Regions from separate parts of the Massilia pseudoviolaceinigra genome, predicted to be linked through region 2. Evidence: predicted binding sites of a transcription regulator. Region 2 holds the regulator's gene; the other holds the start of a gene.
What was found. Region 2 encodes FNR, which switches genes on or off when oxygen is low (the NO sensors DNR and NnrR bind a similar motif). Its sites were predicted from a motif close to TTGATNNNNATCAA; they were not measured.
Positions count from the first base shown of each region.

Region 1 (9,978 bases), on a different contig from region 2:
CCGCCTGGTGCACGCCTTCAGCCAGCAGCGCACCGCGCGCGCCCGTTATGCCGGCGCCACCGAACGCGCGCTGTCGCTGTCGGTGTCGAGCAGCGCGCTGTTTGCGCTGTTTCGGGGCGGCTCGTCCTTCCTCGTATACCTGGCGCTGCTGGGCACCTTGTGGTTCGGCGCGCGCCTGATCGGCCAGGGCGTGCTGTCGGTGGGGGACCTGACCGCCTTCATCCTGTACGCCAGCATGGTGACGGAAGCGGCCGGCGCCATCGGTGAATTCTGGAACGCGTGGATGCGGACCATCGGCGCCACCGAGTGGATTTTCGAGGTCATCAACTCGGACCGCGCACCGGAGACGGCGGCGCAAGCGGAAACACACAGCGCGGTGCTCTTGCAGGGCAATCTGGCCTTTAACGATGTGGTGTTCTCGTATCCCGAGCGGCCCGACGCGCAAGCGCTCAAAGGCATCGGTTTTTCGATCGCCGCCGGCGAAACCATTGCGCTGGTGGGCGCGTCCGGCGCCGGCAAATCGACCATCGCGAGCCTGATCCTGGGCTTTTACCAGCCCGACAGCGGCAGCATCGCCTTCGATGGCATCGAGGCGGGCGCCATGCCGCTGGCCGGCATCCGCAGCAAGCTCGCGATCGTGGAGCAGGAGCCGTCGCTCTTTTCAGGCAGTATTTTTGAGAATATCGCGTTTGCGGTCGCCGAACGCGACGTGACGCTGGACGAGGTGAAGGCAGCGGCGGCGTTGGCCTTCGCCCACGATTTCATCAGCGGCTTCCCCGACGGCTACGATACCGTGGTCGGCGAGCGCGGCGCACAACTGTCGGGCGGGCAGAAACAGCGCATCGCGATTGCGCGCGCCCTGTTGCGCGATCCGCGCATCCTGATTCTCGACGAAGCGACCAGCGCGCTCGATTCGGCCAGCGAACTGCAGGTCCAGCGCGCCCTCGACACGCTAATGGAAGGGCGCACCACGATCATCATCGCGCACCGCTTTTCCACCATCGTCAAGGCCGACCGCATCCTGGTGCTCGATCAGGGCCGGCTGGCACAGCAGGGCACGCACGCGCAGCTGGTGGCCCAGCAGGATGGCTTGTATTTCCACCTGATGCGCCACCAGCTCGCGCGCGCGCAGCCAGTGGCGGCTTAAATGCCGGCCGCCGGCAGGGTTTTGCTGAACTGCGTCACGCCGTTCAGGTCCAGCAGTTCGACCTTCATCGCTTTCGACTGCGGGTCGATATTGACTTCGCCGAAGAACTGGTAGCCGGCGAACGGCGACGCATTCTGGACTGGCGGCGATTTGGAAAACACTTCGGTCGGGCCGAATGTCGTATCGAGTTTGCCCGGGCCGAAGGCGCCGGCATTCATCGGGCCGGCCACGAACTCCCAGAACGGCGCAAAGTCGGTGAAATGCGCCTTGGCCGGATCGTAGTAATGGGCCGCGCAGTAATGCACGTCGGTCGTGATCCAGACCACGTTCGGCACCGCCTTGATGCCCTTGAGCAGGCGCGCCATTTCCAGCTCGCGTCCCGACGCCGGGCCGCTCACGCCATTGGCCACTGCTTCCCACATCGCCACGCCCTTGGCGTCCTTGCCGTCGGCTACCTCCAGCCCGATCGGCATGTCCGACGCAATGACCTTCCAGGTGGCCTTCGAGGCAGTCAGTTCGGCGATCAGCCAGTCCACCTGCGCCGAGCCCAGAAGCGCCGAGCTGGCGTTTTCCTCGGTCTGCAGGTTGGTGCTGTTGGGACCACGGTAGCTGCGCATGTCGATCACGAACACGTCCAGCAGCGGGCCGTACGAAATGCTGCGGTAGATGCGCTGGGGTTCGGCCTGTTTGTAATAGCGCATCGGCGCGTATTCCAGGAACGCGCGGCGGCCCCGTTCGGCCAGGGTGGCGACGTTCTTTTCCTTGTAGCGCGCGTCGGCCGAGAGGTTCTTGGCGCCGCTGTAGTTGTTGGTGACCTCGTGGTCGTCCCACTGCCAGATCTGCGGCACCTGCGCGGCGAATTTGCGAAAGTTCAGGTCCAGCGTGTTGTACGCATGGCGCCCGCGGAATTCCTTGAGCGTTTCGGCGACCTTGCTCACTTCCTCGGTGACCAGGCTTTTCCAGATCTGGCCGTTTTCGGCCTTCGTTTCGGCCGCGATCGGGCCGTCCGCGTAGACGGTATCGCCATTGTGGATGAAGAAATCCGGATCGCGCTTGCGCATCGATTCGTACATGCGCACGCCGCCGAAGTCGGGGTTGATGCCCCAGCCCTGGCCGGCCTGGTCGCCGCTCCAGTGAAAGCGGATAGCGCGCTTGCCGTCGGCCTGCGGCATGGTGCGGAACTGGCCCGCCACCGCTTCGCTCTCGATGCGGCCATTGGCCGGGTCGATGTACTTGACGCGCACGAACACGGTCTGGCCGGCGGGCAGGCCGGACAAGTCGACGCGCGAAGTGAAGTCGGTGGCTTCGGTGGCGTACGGGCCGACAATGCGGCTGGCGTTGGTGAAGCGTTCGCTCGTATCGTATTCGACGATCATTTGCGCGTTGCGGTCGCTGCGGCTCCAGATGACGGCGCGCTCGCCGGTCACGTCGCCGAACTGGATTCCGGAGGGCAGCTTGGGCCGTTCGGCGTCGCTCGGGATCACGGAAGGGGCGGGCGAATCCGAACCGCCGCAGGCCGAGAGCAGCAGCGAACCATTGAGCGCCGTGCCGCCGGCGAGGATGCCGCCGCGCGTGAGAAAACCGCGGCGTGAAAGTGTTGAGGTCATGAAGGCTCCAGTGAACGATGGCTGGAAGTCTAGAGCCTGTTTATGACCTATTGATGAATTGGCGGGGAATCGTCACATGCCAGTGAGGGCGCGCAGCACGCTGGCGCTGTCGCTGATGGTGGCGTATTCGCCGTTCAGGTTGGCCAGCGCCATCGCGTGCACCTCGTCGGCGCTGCGCGCCTGGCCGGCGTAGTCGGTGCAGGCGAAGGCGAAGCAGGCGTCGGCCACCACGGTGGTGTGAAATCCCAGGTTGCCGGCGCTGCGTGCGCTACCTTCGACCGAATTGTTGGTGCTCACACCCGCCATGACGATGCGGCCGATGCCGCGCACCCGCAGCCAGCGTTCGAGCGTGGAATGGATAAAGGCGTCGGGTACGTTTTTCTCGACCACGTGTTCGGATGGCAGGGGCGCGAGCGCATCCTGGAATTGCACGCCGGCCTGGCCGGGCCAGAACAGGCTGCCCGGCGTGCGCGAGATATGGCGCACGTGGACCACCGGCGCGTCGGCGGCGCGCCAGGCTGCCAGCAGGCGCGCGGTGCGCTCCGCGGCATCGGGGTTGTTACGCTGGCCCGCGGCCGGATTGGCCATGGCTTTTTGCATGTCGATGATGATCAGGGCGGGCAGGTCGCTGCGCATGGAGGCTCGCTAAGAATGGACGAACACCGATTATAGGCCGGCGCTCGCCGGGCGCGCCAGCTGCGACTTCTACGTACAGGAAGCGGCGCTCAGTAAGCGCGCTGGCGGTTGCCGATCTGGGAGCGCAGGAAGGCCAGTTTGGCCGAATAGCGCTCGGTGGCCGCGCGCGTGGTGCTGTTGTCGAGCGCCAGCGCCAGTTCGTCGCGCGCCGCGCTGCCTTCGCCCAGGCGCCAGTGCGCGATCGCCAGCCAGAAGTGGAACTCGTGGTTGAAGGGCGCGCGCCGCACTTCCTTGTGCAGCAGGTCGCGCGCCTCGCCATAGCGCGCCTCTTGCATGGCCTTCATCGCCAGGTGGAAGTAGTGGAAGGGCGGGGTCGGTTCGAGCGCGGCCAGGCGCGCCGCCAGCACCTTCGATTCCTCGGCCTTGCCCAGTGTCGACAGCACCGGCACGAGGTTGTGCATGGCGATCGTGCTTTCCGGTTCCAGGGTCAGGGCGGCCTTGAACGCGCGTTCGGCCAGCGCAACGTCGCCATGGCGCTGGTAGATCACGCCCAGCGTGTTGTATGGGGTGGCGAAGGTGGGCAGGTGCGTTACCGCCGCGCGCGCCCACCAGTAGGCTTCGTCGAGGCGCTTCTCGGACAGCGCCTCGGCCGCGCGGTTATTCATGAACATCGCTTCGATCATGCGCTCCTCGATCGTGTGCGTGTTGTAGCGCGCGCTGTCTTCGGGCGGCAAAAAGTCGATGGTCAGCATGCGTTCGTCGGCGGCCACGCCGCGCGCCTGCGCCGTGCGGCGCTTGCCCATGGAGAGGTTGACGTGGGTGCTGGCGAAATACAGGCCGGCGTTGCGGCTCCAGACTTCCTCGGTCATCACGTCCTGGTACTGCACCTCCAGTCCCAGGTGCTTGGCGAAAGCGGCCGTCATCAGCACCAGCGACAGGCAGTTGCCCATGCGCGCGTCGAACGTTTCGGCGGCGTTGCGGGTGACGCTGGCGTCGTATTCGAGTTTCAGTTCGCCCTTGGTGTAGAGCGCCTCGACCAGGCCGCGCTCCGGTCCCAGCTTGCGCATCACGGTGGTAAATTCCGGACTCTCGATGTAGGCGCGCATGGCGGGACTGAGCACGAACAGCTGTTCCGGGCCGACCGCGGCCGGCGGCAGCGCGAACGAGGCATCGCTGAACACCGCCGGCAGCGGCAGCGGGGCCGGCACGCGCAGGCCTGCGCAGCCACTGCCCAGCAAGGAAAGGGTACAGATGACCAAGCTGGCAAGTCGTTTCATCGTCGCCTCCTGAAGTCTGGCTTTCAGTATCGTCGCCGCGCGCACGAAAGTCTAGTGCTCGCCGTGGAAGGAATCGTGCAGTTCGTCGAGCAGGTCGGTGATGTCGTCGTCCGACAGGCCCAGGTAGGCGCTGGCGCGTGCGCCGCCCTTGTCCCATTCGAGCGAGCCGCCGTGGCCCTGGTACTGCTGGATGGCGCTTTCGGCCAGCAGCGACAGCGCCACCAGGGCGCGCACGGCGTCGTCGGTGGCTTCGTCTTCGAGCACGCTGTAGTCCTGGTGGTGCAGGATGGCCCAGACTACCTCGCTCGACAGGCCCCAGTTGCGCGCCAGCAGGCAGCCGATGGCGGCGTGGTTGGTGCTGTGGCGTTCATCTTCGAGCGCGGTGAAGGGTCGTACGGGGTCGTTGGCGGCGTCGGCGAAGGTGGCGGCGTAGCCGGGAAAGCGCTGCATCAGCAGCGGCACGCCGGTGTCGCAAAACAGGCCGAAGGTATGGGCCACGTCGGCTTCGCCGATGCCCAGGCGGCGCGACAGGTAGACCATGGCCTGGGCGCGCCGGGTCGACAGGTCCCAGAAGCTGGCCAGCGAGGCGTGGTCGGCGCCGATGGTGCGGCGCGCCAGCAGGCCGGTCATCAGGGCGGCCACCTGGTTGATTCCAAGAAACAAAATCGCTTGCTCGATCGACTTGGCCTTGCGCTTGCCGCCGTAGAAGGAGGAATTGGCCAGCTTGAGCAGTGCCCCGGACATGCCCACGTCGCTGGCGATGATGCGCCCGATGGTGGCCGGCGACGGGTCTTCCGACATCAGTTCGCGCTGCAGATCGGCCAGCAGGCTCGGACGCGGCGGAATCCGGATCGACTTGATCAGGGCGTCGACCGGGTCGTCGGAGGAGGTGGCTAGGGCGGCTGGGTTGCTCATATGATATCGAAGATTAATTTCCGTGTGGAATCTCTTGCAATGGATCACTATAAACCAGTCTGCCTGGCTGCGGCTGATCTTGTCGCATTCAAAAAAGAATCTTTCTTCAGTGTTGGGGCACCGTCACACCGGACGGATCTGTTTGGTGCCCGGCCGCACATTGCGCGCCAGTTTGGCAAGGTAATATTGTTTCTTATGAAAATGCAGACAAAGACACAGTTGGCGGGTATCGATTTTCATGCGCCGTCGCAGGAGGTGGCGCGCCAGCTCATCGGCGTGGTGCTGCTGGTCGATGGCGTGGGCGGGCGCATCGTCGAAACCGAGGCTTACGACCGCGACGACCCGGCCTCGCACAGCTTTTCCGGCCCGAGCGAACGCAATCTGGCCATGTTCGGTCCGCCCGGGCATGCCTATGTGTACCGCTCCTACGGAATTCACTGGTGCCTCAACTTCGTCTGCCGTGACCATGGCCATGGCGCCGGGGTACTGATCCGCGCGCTCGAGCCTTTGGCGGGCATCGACGTGATGCGCGAGCGGCGCGCTCTGGACGATGTGCGCCTGTTGTGTTCCGGACCCGGCAAGCTATGCCAGGCGCTGGGCGTGACGCGCGCCCACAACGCGCTGGCGCTGGATGCGCCGCCGTTCGCCCTTAGCGCACCGGGCGATCCGGTCGTGGTGGTGGCCGGGCCGCGGATCGGCATTTCCAAGGCCATGGACGTGCCCTGGCGCTTCGGCCTGGCCGGCTCGCGCTTCGTGAGCAAGCCGTTCCGCTGAGCCGGGCCAACGTCAGAGTGCGCGCCGTCCGGCCGCCTCGCGCGCCGCCGACGACAGTCCGCGCGCACCCACCGCCCGCATCTTGCTCGACGCCGCGCGCCGCTCGGCCGGTTCGCGGTAGTCGGCATCCGGGTCGCCATGCAGGTCGGCCTGCTCGAAGTCCTGCTCCTCGTCTTCCGGATCGGCATCGATCTGGAAGATCGATACCGCCCGCGACAGGTTCACCGTCTGCTCGTGCAGGCTCTCGGCCGCGGCCGCGGCTTGCTCCACCAGCGCCGCGTTCTGCTGGGTCATGGAATCCATCTGGCCGACCGCCATATTGACTTCGGCAATGCCTTCGGCCTGCTCGGAGCTGGCCAGGCTGATGCGCTCGATGATCTCGTTAACCTGCTTGACCGAGGCGACGATATTGCCCATGCTGCTGCCCGCTTCATTGACCGAGGCGCTGCCGCCGTCGATGATGGCGACCGAGGCCGCGATCAGGGTCTTGATTTCCTTGGCTGCCGCCGCCGAGCGCTGCGCCAGGGTGCGCACCTCGGCCGCCACCACGGCAAAGCCGCGGCCCTGCTCGCCGGCGCGCGCCGCTTCCACCGCCGCGTTCAGCGCCAATATATTGGTCTGGAACGAAATACCGTCGATCACGCCGATGATGTCGACGATCTTGCCCGAGCTGGCCTTGATCTGGGCCATGGTCGTCACCGCCCGTTCGACCGCTTGCCCGCCGCTCGCGGCCAGGGTGGCGGCGCTGGACGCCAGATCGTTGGCGCGGCGCGCATTACTGGCGTTTTCCTTCACCGCCAGGGTCAGCGTTTCCATCGCGCTGGCGGTCTGTTCCAGCGAGCCGGCCTGCATTTCGGTGCGGCTCGACAGGTCCAGGTTACCGGTGGCGATTTCCTTCGAGGCTGTGTCGATCGAGTGTACCGAGGTCAGCACCGTGCGCAAGGTCTGGTTCAGGTTGGCGATGGTGTGGTCCAGCGCGCGCGAGGTGTCGGCGATTTCATCGCGGCCGCGGTTCGGCGTGCCCACCGTCAGGCGCCCCTCGGCCAGGTCGCCCACCACCCCGGCAATGGCGCGGATGTCGGCCAGCATGCCGCGCCGCACCAGCATCGTGGCCAGCAGCGACAGGCCGATCGAGAGCAGCACCAGGGCCGCCATCGCCCCCACCAGCGAACGGAATTCTTCGCGCGCCTCGGCGTAGGCGTGCTCGGCCCGGGTCTTTTCCAGGGTCGCCAGCTGGCCCAGGCTGGCGCTGAGGGTAACGAATTCCTTTTCGGCCTTTTGCATCGAGTTGGTGGCGATCGACTGGTCCATCTGCGCCATTTCGATGGTTTCCAGCACACCCTTGCGGTAGGCCGCCAGCGTGACGCCGGACGCCTCGATCAGCTTTTTCTCGGATGGCTCGGCCATCTGCCCCAGCGCCGTCAGCTGGTCGGCGATGGCGCGGTGCTTCTTGCCGATGTCGGCGGTCAGCGCATCGACGCGCGACTGGGCGAAGCTGCCGTTGATCCAGGCCAGCAATTGATAGATATTGGCGTGCGCATGCTTGGCGTCGCCGGCGACGTCGGCCGCGGCTTTCTGGCGCGTGGCGTGCACCTGCACCATTTTTTCCAGGGAAGCATTCTGGCGCACCATGCCGTACCAGGCTCCCGCGGCCACCAGCATCAGCAAAATCAGCACCAGAGCGGGGGCCAGCAGCAGCTTGGGCCCAATACGCAGTTTGTTCAGCATGCCTTACTCCCGATAGTACGTTGCGCGGACGGCAGATGCCGCCCGCTTTCCAAGTGCATCAATTCTTGTAAATGCCCGCTTCCAGCACCACATCGTCGACCCGCTGGATGTAGGTGGTTTTCGGCTCGATCTTGCCGTTGGTGGGGTTCTTGTACTGGTAGTCGACCCAGCCCTTGCCCTTCGACTGGCCCAGGTTGATGATTTCACGGCGATATTTCTTGCCGCTCGCATCGGGCACGTCGGTCAGGTCCTTGCCCACGATCGATGGGTTGATCGGGTGGGCCAGCACGATGCCGGTCTGCAGGTCGCGCATGTCGATGTACAGCTCGCCCTGGACGAAATCCTTGTCCTTGGCGTTGATGCGTTTGACCATTTCTTCCTTGCCCTTGGATTTGATCAGCGCAACGCCGCGCTCGACCATGGCAATCGCGTCTTTTTCGGTGGGTTCGGCGGCGCAGGCGGCGCCGGCGGCAAAGGTGAAGCACAGGGCGGTGGCGGTCAGCAGCAATTTCATGGCAGATCCTTTCAGGAATGGAGGGCTGTTGCTTAGGTGCATTGCGTAATCTACGCCCCCGCTCCCGGCGCCGATTGCGCAATGTCAAGGCCGAGGCGAAGGATGCGCGCACGCCACACTCCAGGCCGTTTGTGCGGGCACAAGAACAACGTTGCTTCGTCATATTGATGTAGGGCAATTTGATTCTTGAAGGCAAGCATATGATGATTTTCTGCCTTCCCACCCTGTTCAGGAGCCCGTCGTGACCGATCTTTCGTCCCCCAAATTCAAGCCCTACACCCGCCAGTCGATCGCCAATGCGCGTCAGTGGCAATTCATGTCGCCCGAGCTGCAGGAAGCGGTGGAAGTGGTCTCGCGGGTGCTGCCGTTTCGCACCAATGAATATGTGATGGACCAGTTGATCGACTGGAGCAATATTCCGGACGATCCGATCTACCGCCTGGTGTTTCCGCACCGCGACATGCTGCAGCCCCAGGAATACGCCCGGCTGCGCGAGCTGGTGCTGTACAAGAAGGATGAAACGGCCATCAACCAGCTGGTGCACACGATCCGGATGCGCATGAATCCCCATCCGGCCGGGCAGATGACCCACAACGTGCCGCGCGTGAACGACGCTCCGTTGCGCGGCCTGCAGCACAAGTACAAGGAAACGGTGCTGTTCTTCCCCAGCGCCGGCCAGACCTGCCACGCCTACTGCACTTTCTGCTTCCGCTGGCCGCAATTCGTCGGCATGGACGACATGAAGTTCGATGCGCGCGAGACGACCGAACTGGTTGCCTATCTGGCCACCCATCCGGATGTGACCGACGTGCTCATCACGGGGGGCGACCCGATGATCATGAATACCCGTTCGCTGGCCGGCTTCCTCGAATCGCTGCTGGTACCCGAGCTGGCGCACATCCAGAACATCCGCATCGGCACCAAGGCGGTGGCGTACTGGCCGCAGCGTTTCGTCACCGACCGCGATGCCGACGACCTGATGCGCCTGTTCGAGAAAGTGGTCGCCTCCGGCAAGAACCTGGCCATCATGGGCCACTACAGCCACGCCGTCGAACTGCGCAACGAGATGGCGCAAAAGGCGGTCAAACGGATCGTCTCGACCGGCGCCACCCTGCGCATGCAAGGCCCGCTGATCCGCCACATCAACGAAGACCCCGCCAGCTGGGCCGAGCTGTGGACCACCGGCGTGCGCCTGGGCGCGATTCCCTACTATATGTTTGTCGAACGCGACACCGGCCCCAGCGAGTATTTTTCCCTGCCGCTGGCGCGCGCCCATGACATCTTCCAGTCGGCTTACCAGATGGTGTCGGGCCTGTCGCGCACGGTGCGCGGCCCATCCATGAGCGCCTTCCCCGGCAAGGTCGTGATCGATGGCGTGGT
Region 1 covers NZ_JAVCWL010000004.1:75,878-85,855, forward strand. Annotated here, with positions in the region: gene RBA40_RS05220 (ABC transporter ATP-binding protein) at 1-1,147, shown strand, start outside; gene RBA40_RS05225 (alkaline phosphatase D family protein) at 1,144-2,754, opposite strand; gene RBA40_RS05230 (cysteine hydrolase family protein) at 2,827-3,390, opposite strand; gene RBA40_RS05235 (tetratricopeptide repeat protein) at 3,480-4,667, opposite strand; gene RBA40_RS05240 (HDOD domain-containing protein) at 4,719-5,582, opposite strand; gene RBA40_RS05245 (DNA-3-methyladenine glycosylase) at 5,784-6,356, shown strand; gene RBA40_RS05250 (methyl-accepting chemotaxis protein) at 6,369-8,084, opposite strand; gene RBA40_RS05255 (cache domain-containing protein) at 8,143-8,598, opposite strand; gene RBA40_RS05260 (KamA family radical SAM protein) at 8,840-9,978, shown strand, end outside.
Region 1: RBA40_RS05260 (KamA family radical SAM protein) is a predicted target of FNR. The motif match lies at 8,763-8,776, and genes of this name have one in related genera.

Region 2 (9,978 bases):
TGAAATACTGGTCGACCGTGGCGCGCTGGGGCGACAGCCGCACCCAGTCGGCGGCAAAGCCGTCGGCCCATTTGTCGAAGGCGCCGTCGCGCTTTTCCACCCCCGCGGCGGCGCTGGCACCGGCACTCGCCGTGGCAGCCAGCGCCGGCACAGCGGCGCCGCCAAGCGACAAGGCCACCAGGGCGGCGATCAGACGGGGCGCGACGGCGCGCTGGAACGGGACAGGCATGCGGGAATCTCCGGAAAATCGGTTCGTGGGACGTGTTGCCGACGGGCTGCAGCCGGCTGCGACAGAATTTATCATGGATCGGGCCCGGAAACCACCATCCCGGCACGCAACGGCGCCCGTCAATACAGGCGAAACGCCATTCCCAGGCGATCCGCGCCGGGCCGGCCGGGCGACAAAAAACGACAACTGCTTACCTTTCGGGACTGGCTTGGCGGCCCCGACTGGAGTAGCATGGCGGGCCACGATGCCCGAGCATGTCGCCGTCGGCCTGAGCCGGTACAATGCCGCCATCCCCCAGTCATTCGTCAAAGGTCATTGCATGTACATCAAGAATACCGTCCTGGCGGCCGCCGCCCTGTTGCTGGCCGCCAGCGCGCAAGCCCAGATCGCCGTTACCGCCGAAGTCGGCACCACCGGCGTCGGCGCCCATCTGATTTTCCCGATGGAAAAAACACTGAACGCCCGTTTCGGCGCCAGCTATTTCCAGTACAAGTACAACGACACCGCCAGCACCGTCCACTACACGATGAAGGCCAAGCTGCAAAACATCGACGTGCTGTTCGACTGGCACCTGATCGATAACAGCCCGTTCCGCCTGACCGGCGGCGTGGTGTACAACGGTAACAAGGTCAGCATGGTGGCGCGCCAGGATTCCAACGGCAACTACAACATCAACGGCAAGACCTACGCGGCCAGCCAGGTCGGCATTCTCAATGGCGGCATCGAGTACAACAAGGGCGCGCCCTACCTCGGCGTGGGCTGGGGCAATGCCTTGAGCACCGACAAGAAGTGGCAGTTCAGCGCCGACGTGGGCGCACTGTGGCAGGGCCATCCGAATGGCCGCCTGGTGCAGTCTGGCTGCACCGCCACCGGCGCCGCCTGCACCCAGCTGGCGCGCGATGTGGCCGTCGAGCGCGTGAAGATGGAAGCCGACGTCCAGGCCTACAAGGTGTATCCGGTGCTGCGCGCCGGCGTGAGCTACCGCTTTTAACAGCGCTTCGCGACAGCGTCTCGCAATAGCGCGCCGCCCCGGCGTGGTTTTGGGTAGCATTGTCCTTTTAACAGGGGTGCGCCATGAAACCACGCTTTCACCCGCTCGCGGCCCTCGCCGCCTGCTGCATGCTCGTGCTCTCCGTGGCCGCCTGCGGCGACAAGCACGAGCCGACCAAGCCGACCGTCTCGGCCGCCGTGAGCGCCACGCGCTAGGGCTTTTGCGCCCCGGCCGGCGCCGGACAGAGTAAACTACGCCCTTGTTCTTTTGCTGCAAGGTCGCTTCCCCATGTCTTTTGATTCCCTCGGTCTGATCGATCCCCTCGTGCGCACGCTGGACGCGCTCGGCTACAGCACCCCCACCCCGGTGCAGGCGCAAGCCATTCCGGCCGTGCTGGCCGGACGCGACATGATGGCCGCCGCCCAGACCGGCACCGGCAAGACCGCCGGCTTCGCCCTGCCCCTGCTGCAGCGCCTGACCCTGCGGGGCCAGGTCAGCGCCAACGCCGTGCGCGTGCTGGTGCTGGTGCCTACCCGCGAGCTGGCCGAGCAGGTGCACGAGAGTTTCCGGGCCTACGGCGCCGGCTTGCCCTTGCGCACCCACGTCGCCTACGGCGGCGTCAGCATCAATCCGCAGATGATGAAGCTGCGCAAGGGCCTCGACGTGCTGGTGGCCACGCCCGGCCGCCTGCTCGACCTGTACCGCCAGAACGCGGTCAAGTTCGACCAGCTCGACACGCTGGTGCTCGACGAAGCGGACCGCATGCTGGACCTGGGCTTTTCGCGCGAGCTCGATGCCGTGTTCGCCGCGCTGCCGAAAAAACGCCAGACCCTGCTGTTTTCGGCCACCTTTTCGGATGAGATCCGCGTGCTGGCCGGCAAGCTGCTGATCGATCCGCTGAGCATCGAGGTCAGCCCGCGCAACAGCACCGTCAAGCGCATCCGCCAGTGGGTGGTGCCGGTCGACAAGAAGCGCAAGCCGGAACTGTTCCTGTATCTGCTGAAAAAGCACCGCTGGGGCCAGGTGCTGGTGTTCGTCAAGACGCGCAAGGGCGTCGACCGGCTGGTCGAGACCCTGCAGGCGCAGGGCATCGCGGCCGACTCGATTCATGGCGACAAGCCGCAGCCGGCCAGATTGCGCGCGCTCGAGCGCTTCAAGGCGGGCGAAGCGAAGATCCTGGTGGCCACCGACGTGGCCGCGCGCGGACTGGACATCGACGACTTGCCGCAGGTGGTCAATTTCGACTTGCCGATCGTGGCCGAGGATTATATTCACCGCACCGGCCGCACCGGCCGCGCGGGCGCCTCGGGTGAAGCGGTCTCGCTGGTGTGCGCGGATGAAGTGCAGTTGCTCGCCGCCATCGAAATCCTCACCAGACAGACCCTGGAACGCATCGAGGAGCCCGGTTTCTCGCCCGAGCACCGGGTGCCGGTGACCAATACCGCCGGCGAAGTGCTGAAAAAGCCCAAGAAGCCGAAGAAAGCCAAGGTCACGGGCGAGGTCTCGACGGTCGATGTGCGCTTCCGCCCGCGTTAGGCGCCGATCCGGACACGCTTGAGCCACATCAAGCCTTGCGGGTAAGTCATTGATATCCTGAACGATCCGCCGCCTCCGGCGCCCCGTTCAGGAATCCCATGGCAAGCACAGCGCACGAGGCGGCCATCCATGGCGGCCTGAGCGAAGCCGAAGCCGCACGCCGCCTGGCCGCGGACGGCCCAACGCGCTGCCGGCCGCCTCCCGCCCCGGCCTTCTCAAGCTGGCATGGGATAGCGCGCGCGAACCCATGTTCCTGCTGCTGCTCGGCGCCGCCGCGCTGTACCTGGTGCTGGGCGAGCTGCACGAAGGCCTGTTCCTGCTGGCCACGGCTGCCCTGACCGTGGGCCTGTCCCTGTATCAGCAAGACAAGACCGAACGGGCGCTGGACGCCCTGCGCGAGCTGGGCAGCCCGCGCGCGCTGGTCGTGCGCGACGGTCACAGTCGCCACCTGGACAGCCGGGCACTCGTGCGCGGCGATCTGATCATCGTGGCCGAAGGCGACCGCGTGCCGGCCGATGCGCGCCTGCTGGGCGGCCACGCATTGCGGGTCGACGAGTCGCTGCTGACCGGCGAACCGCTGGCGCTGGACAAGGCCGCCGGCGCCGACGGCGAAGCCGGCGCCTGCCTGTTTTCCGGCACGCTGGTCGTTGCGGGCCACGCCACGGCGATCGTCACGGCCACCGGCGCGCACAGCCACATCGGGGCCATCGGCGCTTCCCTGCGCCAGCTCGCGCCCGAAGCGCCGCCGCTGCAGCGCCAGACACGCCGCCTGACCGTACTGTTTGCGGTGCTGGGACTGGCCCTGAGCGTGACGCTGGTGCTGTTGCATGGCTTGCGCGGCGGCCAGTGGCTGCAGGGCGTCCTGGCCGGAATCGTGCTGGCCATGGCGATGGTACCGGAAGAATTTGCCGTCGTGCTGGTGGTGTTCCCGGCCCTGGGCGCGTGGCGCCTGGCGCGCGAGCGCGTGCTGGAACAGGCATTGGTGCGGCTGGCCCGGGGCGAATTGGCCGCGTCAAACCAGCTGCACCCGGACTGGCGCCTGGTGCGCGAAGAGGCGCCGCGCCCGGCCCTGCGCGCCATGCTGCAGGCCTGGCGCGCCCCGGGCTCCGAGACCTGCACGGTGGCGGCCAAGGGCGCGCCCGAAGCCATCGCCGCCATGTGCCGCCTCGACGCCCGTGGCAAGGCGGCCTTGATGGCCACGGCCGACGACATGGCGCGCGACGGCCTGCGCGTGCTGGCCGTGGCGCGCGCCGGCTGGGATGGCGCGCAGTGGCCGCCGCATCCGGCGCGCCTGGGCTTTACCTTGCTCGGACTGGTCGCCCTGGCCGATCCGCTGCGCGCCGGCATTCCGGACGCTGTGCAGGCCCTGCGCGCGGCCGGCATCCGCGTGGTGATGATCACGGGCGACTATCCATCGACCGCGCAAGCCATCGCGCGCCATGCCGGCCTGGCCGAGGGCGCGCTGCTGACCGGTGACGCGCTGGCGGCGAGGAAGGCGCGCGAACTGCGCGCCCTCATAGGCGACGTGACGGTGTGTGCGCGCATCGCGCCGGAGCAAAAGCTGCGCATCGTGCAGGCGCTCAAGGCCGGCGGGGCCATCGTCGGCATGACCGGCGACCGCGTCAACGACGCACCCGCGCTGCGCGCCGGGCGCCAGATTTTCGCCGGCATGCAGCGCGCGGTGGGTTACCTGGTGTCGGTCCACGCCTGCATTGCCGGCATGGCGCTGCTGCCGGTGCTGTTCGGCTGGCCGGTGGTGCTGCTGCCGATGCATATCGTGTTCCTCGAACTGATGATCGATCCGGCCTGCACGCTCGCCTTCGAAAACGATGCGCCCGATCCGGACAGCATGCGCAAGCCGCCGCGCCGGCCCGACGCGCCCCTCATCGGCGCCGCCGGCCTGCTGCGCGCGGGCCTGCACGGCGCCCTGGCGCTGGCTCACGTCATCGCCGCGTGGCTGTGGGCGTCGGCGGCGCTGGCGCCGGATGCGGCGCGCGCTTTTGCCTTCAGCGCGCTGGTCGGCGCCAACCTGGCACTGATGTTCGCACACGGTGCGCAGCGCCGGCCGAACCGGGTGCGGTGGATGATCGCCGCAGGCGCGCTCGCCGCCCTGCTCGTCGTCACCTGCGTGCCCGCGCTGGCGGCCGTGTTTCATTTCACGCCATTAAGTGCCGCGCAACTGGTAACGGCCGCCGCCATCGGGCTATCCCTTGTCCTTTGGCCAGCACTGTTGAGACTTGCACAACGCCTGCGCAGATAATGCAACGCCGCCGTGGACATTCTGCCATCTGTACTGGGGAAAATGCCGCAACTGCACCGCTATTGCCCTGTGCGCCAAGGTTCCACTGGAGTATCATACGGATCAAGCCACAAAACGTCAGTCCCCTATGCCCCAGCCACTTCCATTCGTTCCCGCAGCCATGCTGAACGTCGCCGCGCTCAAGGCCAGCTGCGCGGGATGCAGCATGCACCAGCTTTGCCTGCCGATGGGACTCGATGAAGACGACATTACCCGTCTCGACAGCATTATCGGCAAGCGCCGCCGCCTGTTGCGCGATGAGCGCCTGTACCAGATGGACGAACCGTTCCGCAATCTGTACGCGATCCGCTACGGCCACTTCAAGACCTACCAGGTCAATGCCGGCGGCGAGCAGCAGATCACGGGTTTCCAGATGGCTGGCGAACTGCTGGGCATGGATGCCATCAGCGCCGACCGCCACCATTGCGACGCGGTCGCGCTCGAGGACAGCGAAGTGTGCGAGATCCCGTTCGAGCGCCTGGAAGAACTGTTCGGCGAGGTGCCCACCCTGCTGCGCCATTTCCACCGCATCATGAGCCAGGAAATCACGCGCGAGCAAAATGTCATGCTATTGCTGGGAAATATGCGAGCCGAGCAGCGCTTTGCGGTGTTCCTGGTCAACCTGTCCGCACGCTACGCGGCGCGCGGCTACTCGGCCACCAGTTTCCAGCTGCGCATGTCGCGCGAGGATATCGGCAACTACCTCGGCCTGACCATCGAAAGCATCAGCCGCCTGCTGTCGCGCTTCAAGAAACAGGGCTGGATCGGTGTCGACAAGCGCGAAATGACCCTGCTCGATCCGGCCATGCTCAAGGCGCTCGCCGCCGGCACCGAGCAGTGCAGCCCAATGGCATAAACCAAGGCGCTGCGGGCAACTTCATTTCCACCTGCTTATAACGGTGTACTTACGGCAATTACCAAGGCTTAATCGCCGGCTTTGCCACGTCCCTCGCGTCGGCGCGATGGAGCGGCAGGCGGCGCCGCCATGGTGCGTAGCCGTCGCCACGGATGCATCCATCTCATTATCAATTTCCGCAAGTAGAGCCCATGTCCATTTACGTCCCATTCACTTCTCAGGTGCACCACAGCCACCGTTTGGCGCCGGAGGATCTCATCAAGGCGGATCGGCAGGTACTCGCCGCTTTCAGCGACGTCCCCGGGACCGGCACTTCGGCGGGAACCGCGCCCGCGTGGGACAGGACGCTCCTGACCAGCGGCGGCACCTATGCCCTCGACGTGGTGGCCGGCCAACTGGTCGACTTTGAAATCAGCGCGGCATTGGGGCCGTGGCTGTTCCTGTACGACGCCGACGGCTTTCCGATCAACGAGAAGGAAGGCACCCACACCACTGGCCTCAATACCGCGCGCATGGGCTTTCTGGCCGAGCAAACGGGACGGATCTACATCAAGGCTGCTGGCTATCCGTCGACCTTGCTTGGCCGCGTGGACCTGACCGTGCGCATCGACGACCAGGCCCACGGCACGGCCGGCAACGATGTCCATGTCCAACGTGCCTCGGGCGGCGGCGCCGACGGCTACCTGGGTGGCGATGGCAACGACAGCATCACCTCCAGCTTGCCCAACATCGACAACAAGCTGTGCGGCGGCGCCGGCAACGATGTGATGTCGGTCGGCTTCGTGGCGGGCGAGCGTGCCATCGTCGACGGCGGCAGTGGCATCGATACCCTGGTACTGCCGGTGTCGAGCGGCGGTGTACGCATCAACGCCGTCGCCGCCGGCTTCCACAGCACGGAACAGTGGCATTACAACTGGAATACGCTGTCGTCCCATCCGCAAATCAAATTCAGCGGCATCGAGTTCATCCGGTTTACCGACATTACCGTCAGCCTCGCCGACCTGCCCGGCTATTCGCAGTACATGAGGGATTCCGCCGACGGCAACGATATCCGTGGCGACAATGCCCCGAATTACATCAAGGTCGACCTGGGCGATGACCAGTTGGCGGGCTACGGCGGTACCGATTCGCTGGTGGCGGGACACGGCAATGACTCCCTGTACGGTGGCGGCGGCGACGACATCCTCGCTGGCGAAGCTGGCAACGACACCGCACTGTTCCACGGCAAAGTTTCCGGCTTCCGCATCATCTCGAACCATGGCCATTACATGATCGTCGACACCACGGGCGCCGAGGGCAGCGATATCCTGTTCGACGTGGAGCGCGCCACCTTCGCCAACCACAGCACCGCGTTGGAGTACGCTGGCCTGACCCAGTCGCTGTACTACAGCTATTTCGGCCGCGCGGCCGACGTGGCGGGCCTGGCCAGCTTCCAGCAACGCCTGGTCGAGCTGAAAGCGCCGCAGACGATCGAAGGGTTGAATGCGGCCTACGTCGGCAGTGCGCCATTGCGCACGCTGATCGATTCGTTCGGCTCAAGCGCCGAATCGACAGCGCTGTACGGCGGCGACAACGCGGCCTTCGTCAAAGCCATTTTCCAGAACGTGTTTGACCGCGCGCCGTTGCAGGCCGGGCTCGATTACTGGACCCAGGCCATTGATTCCGGCGCCCTCACGCGCGCCAATGCATCGCTCGCAATCACCGCCGGCGCGATGGCCAACAAAACGCCGGCCGGTTTGCAGGATGCGGCGCTGGTCACCGCGAAGGTCGACGTGGCGACCAACTTTACGTTTGCGCTGGACGCTGCAGACAAGGCTGGCGCGTATGCCGGCACCAGTGCGGTGAACGCCGTGCGCGAGCTGCTCAAGGGCGTTACCGCCGACACCAACGTCATCTCTTACCAGGAGAGCGTGACCGCCGTCGTCGGCGCTCTGCAAGCAGGGCCGGTCAAGAGCATGATGGAGGTGCCGGCCGACGGCGCCTATGCGGCGCTGGTGGGCCTGCACGACGCCGCGGCGCCAGCCTGGTTCTGACCGCACGGCCGATGGCGCGCGCCTAGAACGGCGGATGAGGATCGTCCGGCACGACGACCAGGTAGTAGGTCAGCACGCTGGCCAGCGCGCAAAAGGTCCAGAAGAAGAAAAAGCCGATGGTGTACGCCGCCATCGGCGAGAGCGTGATGTCGCCCACATGCAGCGCCTCGCGCGGATCGAACAGCGCAAAAAAGCAGCCTTCGGCCAGCATCGCCGCCAGGAAGGCGGGCCACAACACTTTCATCGCAAGTCGCATCTGCCCTCCCCCGGTCAGTGAGCAAGGTCCGCAGCGTCGGCCTTGATCGCCAGCGCCTGCTCGCGCGGCCAGTGCCAGGCCGCGGCCAGGCGCCAGTCACGCTTGCCGCCCTCGACCACCACCTGCCAGCGCGCCCGTTCCAGCAGCGGCAGCGCCACCGAAAAACGCCCCGCCGCATCCGGAATCACGTCCAGCTTGCGGTCTTTCTGCGGCAAGGTGGCATGCGCCAGGTGGATGCTGAACGGCGCGCTCAAGGCCAGTGCGCCGCTGCTCAGGGTACCGGCCAGCTTTTCCGTGGCCGGATCATAGCGCGCGTCGAACGCCAGGCGCATGGCGCTGGCCACGCGGTCGCGCCGCAAGTCCTGGTTGATCGCCTTGCCCTTCTTGTAGTAGTCGTCGACCACCATCGCATCCTGGCCGCGGTAGGCGACGAAACCGAGGTTCACGCCGGCCACCACCACGATGGCGGGACCGAGCATCAGGAGCCATGGCCAGCGGTGCTTGTACCACGGGCCGATGGAGGGAGTCAGAGGTGAGGCGGTTTGCATGCGGGTCTCCTTGTTTGCTTTATTTTGGCGCGATGAACACGGCTTTTTCGCGCACGCTGAGCGACGGGTCGTCCACCGCCGTCAGTTCGAACTCGATGTGGTTCGAGCCGCGCGCCGCCGCGCTGCGCTCGACCTGCACCCGCACCGGTACCGCGCGCGTGCTGGCGCCATCGAGCACGGCCTGGTCGGTCGTGGCCAGGCGCACCGAATCGATGCCCGACACCTTGATGCGGAAGGTATGCCCGGTTTCGGCGGTATTCATGATCTGCAGGCGGTACACGTTTTCGATCATGCCGTCGCCCACTTCGCGCCCCATCGAGCCGCGGTCGCGGATCACGTCGAGCTTGAGCGGCGTGCGCAGCGCCAGCGCGGTGCCGAAACCGGCCACGATCAGCGCCAGCAGCGCGGTGTAGATCAGCACCCGGGTACGCACAATGCGCTGGCCGATGCGCCTGGCCGACCACTTGTTGTCCATGGCGTTGTCGGTCGAGTAGCGAATCAGCCCGCGCGGCAGGTCGATCTTGTCCATCACGCCGTTGCAGGCGTCCACGCAGGCGGCGCAGCCGATGCATTCGTACTGCAAGCCCTTGCGGATGTCGATCCCGGTCGGGCACACCTGCACGCACATATTGCAGTCGATGCAGTCGCCCTTCTTCTTGGCTTCTTCCGCCGTGGCCCTGGGATTGAGCGCGCCGCGCGGCTCGCCCCGTTCCTGGTCGTAGGTGACGATCAGGGTGTCCTTGTCGAACATGGCGCTCTGGAAGCGCGCGTACGGGCACATATATTTGCACACCTGCTCGCGCAGCCAGCCGGCATTGCCGTAGGTGGCGAACGCGTAGAAGCCGATCCAGAACCATTCCCACGGTCCCAGCGCAAAGGCGCCGATATTCGACAGCAGCGAGCGCACCGGGGCGAAATAAGCCACGAAACTGAAGCCGGTAAACAGCGCCACCACGCCCCATGCCAGGTGCTTGGCGGTTTTGCGTGCCAGCTTGTCGGCGCTCCAGGGCTGGCGGTCGAGGCGGATGCGGGCGCTGCGCGCGCCTTCGATTTTGCGCTCGATCCACATGAAGATTTCGGTGTAGACCGTCTGCGGACAGGCAAAGCCGCACCACACCCGCCCCGCGATAGCGGTGACGAGAAACAGCAGGTAGGCGGCGATGATCAGCAGCGCCGCCAGGTAGATGAAGTCCTGCGGCCACAACACCATGCCGAAGATGTAGAACTTGC
Region 2 covers NZ_JAVCWL010000035.1:1,656-11,633, forward strand. Annotated here, with positions in the region: gene RBA40_RS26995 (DUF885 domain-containing protein) at 1-229, opposite strand, end outside; gene RBA40_RS27000 (hypothetical protein) at 549-1,220, shown strand; gene RBA40_RS27005 (hypothetical protein) at 1,304-1,435, shown strand; gene rhlE1 (RNA helicase RhlE1) at 1,509-2,756, shown strand; gene RBA40_RS27015 (cation-translocating P-type ATPase) at 3,004-5,016, shown strand; gene fnr (fumarate/nitrate reduction transcriptional regulator Fnr) at 5,144-5,911, shown strand; gene RBA40_RS27025 (DUF4214 domain-containing protein) at 6,103-7,944, shown strand; gene RBA40_RS27030 (hypothetical protein) at 7,967-8,188, opposite strand; gene RBA40_RS27035 (FixH family protein) at 8,215-8,748, opposite strand; gene ccoG (cytochrome c oxidase accessory protein CcoG) at 8,768-9,978, opposite strand, start outside.